One region of the Luteibacter sp. P4_E6 genome, then DNA from elsewhere that is predicted to be linked to it. Evidence: predicted binding sites of a transcription regulator. Region 1 holds the regulator's gene; the other holds the start of a gene.

Region 1 (4,188 bases):
GACGACGGTATCGAGATCATCGCTGCGCTCGACTACGACGAAGCGCTGGTCCGCGAAGCGGGCTTCGCCTTCGAGCCGCCGACCGCGGAAGAGACCGCAGCGAAGCATGCCGCTGCGCTGGCGCCGATCCGCGCCACACGCGACAGCGACCGCGCCGCACGCATCGACCAGGCCCGCGCCGCCACGGCTGCTGCCGTCGAGCGCGCGACCAAGGTCGGCACGAACCCCAACGCGCCGCAGCGCCAGTCCAGCGCGGCCCTCGCCTCCAGCGTGGCCGACGTGGTTCGCGCCGCGACGGTAAGCCCGAACAGCGACTCCGCCGTGAATGGCGTGCGCGCCGAGATCAACAACCTGCGCGAGATGCTGGAAGTGCAGCTCTCCACGCTGGCCTGGAACCAGATGGACCGCGAGCAGCCGCTGCGCGCCCGCGTCCTTCGTGAGATGACCCGCCTGGGTATCGACGGCGACGTGGCACGCGCGCTGTGCGCCGAGTTGCCCGCCGACATGACCTCCGAGCAGGCTCGCTACCTGCCGCTGGGCATCCTCTCGCGCAACATCCGCACCAGCGGGCGTAATTTCGACACGGTCGGTGGCGGCATCACCGCGCTGGTCGGCACCACCGGCGTTGGCAAGACGACCACCATTGCCAAGCTTGCTGCCCGCGCCGTGCTTCGTCATGGCGCCTCCAATGTCGCCCTGATCAGCGCCGACCAGTACCGTATCGGTGCCGGTGCGCAGCTGGAGCACTACGGCCGCCTGCTCGGCGTGCGCGTGTATAACGCACACGACGCCGACAGCCTGCGCAACGTGCTCCTCCAGCTACGCAGCAAGCACACGGTCCTGGTCGACACCGCCGGCATGGCCGGTAACGATCCCAAGCTGCAGCAGCAGTTCGATACGCTGCGCGCTACCTCGAACCTCCGCGTCTGCCTGGTGCTCRCCGCCAATGCACAGGCCCAGGCGATCGACAACGCGATCCGCTCCTACGCGCCGCTGTCGCCGCAGACGGCCATCCTTACCAAGCTCGACGAGGCACCGCTGATCGGTGGCGCCCTGTCAGCACTCATTCGCCACGCTATGCCGCTGGACTACACCACCGACGGGCAGCGCGTGCCCGAAGACATCGCCTCCGCCGATGCGCGCAAGCTGGTCTGCCTGGCAGCCCAGTTGCTCAAGCAGCGCAACGAGGAGCCCGACGACGCCATACTTGCCGATCGATTCGGCATCGCGGCGCCCGCGCACGCCTGATCGGGGACCCGCAAAACGTGACTACCGCAACCGCACACTCTTTCACGGCAGTGAATTCCTTCATGACCACACACGTCGATAGCACCCAGGCCGCCGGCCTCAACTGGCTTGACGACCGTCGCCCCACGCGCAGCATCGCTATCGCTGGCGGCAAGGGCGGTGTCGGCAAGACCACCGTGGCGGTCAATCTCGGCATGGCACTGGCGATGGGCGGACGCGATGTCGTCCTGCTCGACGCCGACCTCGCCATGGCCAACATCGACGTGCTGCTGGGTCTTCAGCCGACGCGCCACCTCGGGCACATGCTCGAGGGCGAGTGCCGCATCGAGGACCTGATCCTCCAGGCGCCGCATGGCCTGAAGGTGATTCCGGCCACGTCCGGGGCGCGCCGCATGGCCCAGCTGCCGAACATCGAGCACGCTGCCGTGATCCGCGCGTTCGACGAATACCCGATCGCCCCCGAGTACCTGATCGTCGATACCGCCGCCGGCATCTCGGACAGCGTGTCCATGTTTGCCGCCGCTTCCGACGAGGTGGTGGTGGTGGTGTGCGACGAGCCGGCTTCACTCACCGACGCCTATGCCCTGATCAAGGTCATGAGCCGCGAGTTCGGCGTGAACCGCTTCCGCATCGTCGCCAACATGGTCCGCCACGCCCAGGAAGGCCGCCAGTTGTTCGAGAAGCTGTCCCGGGTGACCAACCGGTTCCTGGATGTTTCCTTGGATTTCATGGGGATGGTCCCGCACGACGAGTACCTGCGTCAGGCTATCCGCCGCCAGTCGGCCGTGGTCGACGTCTGGCCGAGCAGCCGATCTGCCGTCGKATTCAAGAATTTGGCCAGGTCGGTCGATACATGGGGTGAACCCGAACCCCGTGCTCAGGGTCGCATCGGCTTTTTTGCCGAGCGGTCTCATCTGGGAGGAGGGCTGCCACTGTGAGCGTTGCGACCGAATACCTTGAAGTCACGCGAATCCCGGCGGATCAACTGGTACGAACCCACGCGCCGCTGGTGCGCCGGATCGCCTATCACCTGATGGGTCGGCTGCCGCCAAGCGTGGATGCGAACGACCTCATGCAGGCCGGAATGATCGGACTGCTCGAGGCAGCAAGAAATTACTCGCCGACTCGCGCGGCCAGTTTCGAGACCTATGCGGGTATCCGCATACGTGGCGCGATGCTGGACGAACTGCGCAAGACGGACTGGACCCCGCGCTCCGTGCATCGAAAGTTGCGCGAAGTGGCTGAAGTAACGAGGCAGATCGAGAACGAAACGGGTGGGGATGCCGAAGACGCCGAGGTCATGAAGCGGCTTGGTATCGACGCCATGGAGTACAACCAGATTCTGGCCGACGCGGCGAGCGCGCGGTTGCTCAGCCTTACGGCGCCGGAAGGCGACGAAGGCGCGGCGATCGATGTCGCGGACCCCGACGCCGCGGGTCCGGAAGGGATCTTCGAGCAGGACGGCTTGCGCGATGCGCTGGCGCAGTCCATCGATGGCCTGCCCGAGCGCGAGAAGCTGGTGATGTCGCTGTACTACGATGAAGAGCTCAACCTGAAGGAAATCGGTGCGGTGCTGGGTGTGAGCGAATCGCGGGTGTGCCAGATCCATGGCCAGGCCCTGATCCGCCTCCGCGCACGCATGACGGGTTGGAAAGAAAAGCATTGACGGCATTACGGTGCCGTCGCCGGTAAGAACGCGCAGTCAGGCGGAGACGAGTTTTGGACAAGAACATGAAGATCCTCGTGGTGGACGATTTTTCCACCATGCGACGCATCGTCAGGAACCTCCTGGTCGAGCTGGGATTTACGAACACCCTCATCCAGGAGGCTGAAGACGGCAACGCGGCGCTCGTGATGCTGCGCGCCCAGCCCTTCGACCTGGTGGTGACCGACTGGAACATGCCCAACATGACGGGCATCGAGCTGCTTCGCGCTATCCGCGCGGATGCCGCGCTGAAGTCGATGCCGGTGCTGATGGTGACGGCCGAGAACAATCGCGACCAGATCATCGCCGCGGCGCAGAGTGGCGTGAACGGCTACGTGGTCAAGCCGTTCACGGCGGTCACGCTGAAGGAAAAGCTCGACAAGATCTTCGAACGACTCGCCGCGGCTGCGGGCTAAGGGAATGACAATGAACACCATGCTTACCGCCGGCCACGAGGTCGTTCCCGAGCTGCGCGAGTTGCTCGACGCCGATGACAGTGTTGCCTTCGAACAGGCGCTCGACCGCCTGCTGCGCAGCCGCGAACAACACCTGTTCCTGGCCCTGGGCCATCTCGCGCGCGATCTCCACGAGTCGGTCCGCCGCCTTGCCTCCGACATCTCCAGCGATGGCGTGCCGGGCAACATGAGCGATGCGCGCAAACACCTGCGCGACGTGCTCGAAATGAGCTCCCAGGCTGCCCACCGCACGCTCGACTTCAGCGACAAACTGCGTCCGCAGGCACAGGCGCTGGCCAAACAGGCCGACGAAGTGCTGGTCATGGACCACGCCGATCCGTCCTTCGCACCCAACGCCACGGCGCTTGCCGTACGCGTCGGCGATTTCGCGCAGAGCTGCGACATCGGCCTGGGCGAGATGGTCGAAGCGCAGTCCTGGCAGGATCTCTCGGGTCAGCGCGTCGCGCAGGTCGAGGCGTTCATGGCCAAGGTGGAATCGTCGCTGGTCGAACTGGTGCGCCTCACCGGTTCACTCGCGGGCGGCAGCCACGCACCGGCCGCGGACAAGGTCAGCCAGGACGAAGTGGATCGACTGCTCAGCGAATTCGGGTTCTGAGCGCCGTATGAGCGTGGAGCTGGACAACGAGCTGCTCAATGTCTTCCTGATCGAAGCACGCGAACTGCTCGAGAGCCTGGGCGAACAGCTCGTGGACCTCGAAGCCTCGCCGGGAGACGCCGAGCTACTGAACGCGGTCTTCCGCGCGTTCCATACCGTGAAGG
Region 2 (4,188 bases), on a different contig from region 1:
GACGCCACGACGCCGCGATTCTCCTGGCTCATCGACTCCCGCACCAACGGCACACGACAGATCGCCTACCGCATCATCGTGACGCACGAAGGCCGGCCGGTATGGGACAGCGGTAACGTAAGTTCGGCGCGTTCCTTCGACATCGACTATGCCGGCCCGGTCCTGCAGCCAGGCCAGCGTTACGAATGGCGTGCAGACATCCGTACCACCGACGGCGGTGGCAGCGTGGCATCGCACTTCGATACCGCGCTCGACGAAGCCGGTTGGCATGGTGCGCAATGGATCGGCAAGGCCGACCCGGAAAGCCTTCCGGCACCGTTGCTGCGCAAACCGTTCCACGTCGAGGCAGGTGTCGAGCGGGCGACGCTCTACGTCGCAGCGGGTGGCTACGCCGACCTCTCCATCGATGGTCGTCCCATCAGCGACGCCGTGCTGGCCCCTGGTTTCACCGATTACGACAAGCGCGTGGAGGTCGTAGCCACCGATGTCTCGCTGACGTCGGGCGAGCACGTGCTCGCTGCCGAACTCGGTCGCGGCTTTTATGGCATGACCAATCCCAATGTCTGGCATTGGGAGCGCGCGCCATGGCATGGGCAGCCGCGCATGCGTACCCTGCTGCGCGTGCGGTACGCCGATGGGCGCGTACAGGACATCGTCAGCGACGATAGCTGGCGGGTTGCCGACGGCCCTACGCGGGTCGACGATCTCTACGGTGGCGAAACGTACGACGCACGGGAAACGATGCCCGCAACGTGGATGCCGGCTACCGTGCTTCCCGCACCACGAGGCAAGCTCGTGGCACAGACGGAACAGCCGATCCGCGTAACCGACACGCTGCACGCCACGTCCGTCACGGAGCCGAAGCCTGGCGTCTTTGTCTTCGCTTTTGCGCGCGTCATCGCAGGCTGGGCGACGTTCGACGCGACGGGGCCGGCAGGGACGACGATCACCGCGCACTACGGCGAGAAACTCATGCCGGACGGCACGGTGGATGCGCGGGATGAACACCACTACTTCAAAGCAGGCTTCCAGACGGATCGCCTGACGCTTGCCGGCAATCACGAACCATGGCATCCGCGCTTCTCCTACAAGGGCTTTCGCTACGTGCAGGTTGAAGGCTGGCCGGGCGGCGAGCCCGCGCTCGGTGCCGTTACGGCGCAGGTCGTTCATACCGACGTCGACGTCACCGGACGCTTCGAAAGCGCCAACCCGCTGCTCGACTGGATCCATCGCGCCGCGGTCGACACCCTGCTCAACAACCTGCATGGCATACCCACCGACACGCCGATGTACGAAAAGAACGGCTGGACCGGCGATGGCATGCTCGGTGCAGATATGTTCCTGCGCAACGTCGATGCCGATCGTTTGCTGGCGAAGTGGGTGCGCGATATCGCCGACACGCGCAAAGCGGATGGCGCACCGTTGCTGATCGCGCCGAATCCCGGCTGGGGCGATGTTCGCGCACCCACGTGGCATGCCGCCTATGTGCTCGTGCCCTGGTCGCTGTGGATGCATGCCGGCGACCGTCGTCCCATGGAAGAGCACGTCGACGGTATCGCGCGTTACGTGGCGATGGAGAATGCGCGTTCTCCCGGCGGCATCGCCGACACTGAACTGGGTGACTGGGTGAGCCCGGAAACCGATCCGGGCGGCGAGAACGCACCCGAAGACAAGCGTATCGCCGCCACGGCCTACCTGTACCGGATGCAGCGGGTGACCGCCGGGATGCTTCGTGTGCTGGGCGACACGACACGGGCGGCTCGCTTCGATGCGCAGGCGGATACTGTGCGGGACGCTTTCAATGCGCACTTCCTGGATCGCGCGGCCGGCCGTTATCGCGGCGACGGCGACCAGGGCTACCGGCAGGCCCACAACCTGCTGGCGCTGGCCTTTGGACTGGTGCCCGACGGGTTGCGCGATCGCGTTGCCGCCGGTGTGGCGGCGGATGCGAAGGCTCGTGGCGATCATCTCGATACGGGTGCCTTGGCAACCAAGATCATCCTCCCCGTGCTCACGTCCACCGGTCACGTGGATGAGGCCTGGCGTATCGCGWCGCAGGTCACGTTTCCCAGCTGGGGCTACTGGCGAGACAACGGGGCGACCAGCCTGTGGGAGCACTGGAAGCTGGCGTCGCGTTCGCGGGGGCACTATTTCCTCGGCACCGTCGACGACTGGCTGTTCGGCGACGTCGCCGGACTGCGGCCGCTGGCGCCGGGTTGGCAGCGTATCGAGGTACGGCCGGCCGCTACCGCCTGGCTGGACCATGCCTCCGCCGCCGTGATGACGCCTTATGGCGAGGCCTCGGTGGCCTGGCGCAAGGTGGACGGACGGGTGGAACTGGATGTGCATGTGCCGGTGGGGGCCGAGGCGGTGGTGGGATTGCCGGGGCGGTCGGACGCGGTCGTCGGGTCGGGCGACCATCATTTGTCCGCTCCGTAGGCATCGCCGATGAATCGGCTCCTGCCTTGTTCATAAAAGTGCCGTAAAGACCTGCGATTTCCCGCCGCTAATGCATAGACGGGGAAGTAGAGCAGGGTGACGGTCCATGTCCGCATTGAAGAACTGGTTCGGCCGCACGACGTTGAACACGCGGGTGTGGATGGTCATGACCGTGCTGGTGCTGGGCCTTGTCGGCCAGACGGTCATGTCAGGGATCGAAAGCCGCCGCGTGCAGATGGCGGACCTCGCCAATACGCTGGAGCAACATGTGACGGCGGCGATCGCCATCGCGGACGCGTACCACGCTCGTGCGGAGAAGGGACAGACGAGCGATCTCGAAGCGCGCATCGCCGCACTCGATGACATCCAGGCCATGCGCTGGTCCCACAACACCGGTTACGTCTTCGCCTTCGATTCGGCGCTGACCATGCGCATGCATCCGCTGCGCGCCGCCGATATCGGCAAGAACATTCGTGACGACGTGGACGGCAAGGGCTTCCATCAGTACGTGGCCATGCTCGACGCCGATACGAAGGACGGCCACGGCATGACGCGATACACGCAGATCATCCCCAAGACCAACGAGCTGAAAGACAAGATAAGTTACTCGAGCTGGTACAAACCCTGGGACCTGCACTTCATCTCGGGTGCCTACTTCGACGACATCGATGCCGCTTTCCGGGCCCAGTTGGAAAAGGACTTGCTCAAGTCCGCGGCCATCGCGGCGCTCGCCTTGCTGGTGGTCTGGCTGTCGATGAGCAGCATCCGTGCCACGGTGGGCGGCGAACCGCGCGACGCAGTGCAGATCGCCAGCCGCATCGCCGGCGGCGACCTGCGCAACGACGGCGGCGAATACGCACCGGCCAGCCTGCTGGGTGCACTGGAGCGTATGCGCGGCACCCTCTCCTCCATCGTTTCCGAAGTGCAGCAGGGCGCGCACGTGGTTGCCACGACATCCGCCGAGATCGCCCGGGGAAACGACGATCTATCCCATCGTACGCAGGAGCAGGCCTCCAGCCTCGAGGAAACCGCGGCATCGATGGAAGAAATGACGGCGACGGTCAAGCAGAATGCGGAGAACGCGAACGCGGCCGACCGTCTCTCGCGTCACGCCAGGGGCGAGGCGGAGAAGGGCGGCGCCGTGGTTGGCGAAGCCATGGAAGCGATGCGGGAGATCGGCGATTCCAGTCGGCGCATCGGCGACATCGTTGGCCTGATCGACGAGATCGCCTTCCAGACCAACCTGCTCGCCCTCAACGCCGCCGTGGAAGCGGCACGTGCCGGCGAGCAGGGCAGGGGCTTCGCGGTGGTGGCGGCGGAAGTGCGCCGGCTGGCCCAGTCCAGCGCGGCAGCGTCGCGCGAGATCAAGGGCCTGATCGCCGAAAGCGGCGAACGCGTGGAGGTTGGTGCGGCGCTGGTCGAGCGGTCCTCGGTCGCCTTGCGTGACATCGTCGCCAGCGTGAAGAAGGTGACCGACATCGTCGCCGAGATCGCGGCGGCGAGCGCCGAGCAGTCCGCGGGCGTGGATCAGGTGAACCTTGCGATTGCACAAATCGATCAGGTCACCCAGGAGAACGCGGCGCTGGTGGAAGAGGCTGCGGCGGCCGCCAAATCCATGCAGGACCAGGCGCACTCGCTGAGCGATCAGGTGGCGTTCTTCACGGTCGACGGCGGTGCCCATGTCGAGGGGTTGGCTCGTGCGTCGTCGGCAGAGCGTGCAGCCTACGATCTCAGCTTCGGCCAGGCCGG

Evidence for each region. Region 1 encodes FliA, which starts transcription of late flagellar genes. Its sites were predicted from a motif close to TAAAGTTTNNCNNNCNNNGGCCGATAA; they were not measured.
Region 2: AC1DT2_RS03995 (methyl-accepting chemotaxis protein) is a predicted target of FliA. The motif match lies at 2,484-2,510, and genes of this name have one in related genera.

Annotation. Positions count from the first base shown of each region.
Region 1 is NZ_JBFUJE010000131.1:594-4,781, reverse strand. It holds gene flhF (flagellar biosynthesis protein FlhF) at 1-1,248, shown strand, start outside; gene AC1DT2_RS10250 (MinD/ParA family protein) at 1,311-2,186, shown strand; gene AC1DT2_RS10245 (RNA polymerase sigma factor FliA) at 2,183-2,914, shown strand; gene cheY (chemotaxis response regulator CheY) at 2,968-3,369, shown strand; gene AC1DT2_RS10235 (protein phosphatase CheZ) at 3,380-4,024, shown strand; partial or broken gene AC1DT2_RS10230 (Hpt domain-containing protein) at 4,032-4,188, shown strand, end outside.
Region 2 is NZ_JBFUJE010000031.1:6,892-11,079, reverse strand. It holds gene AC1DT2_RS04000 (family 78 glycoside hydrolase catalytic domain) at 1-2,439, shown strand, start outside; gene AC1DT2_RS03995 (methyl-accepting chemotaxis protein) at 2,546-4,188, shown strand, end outside.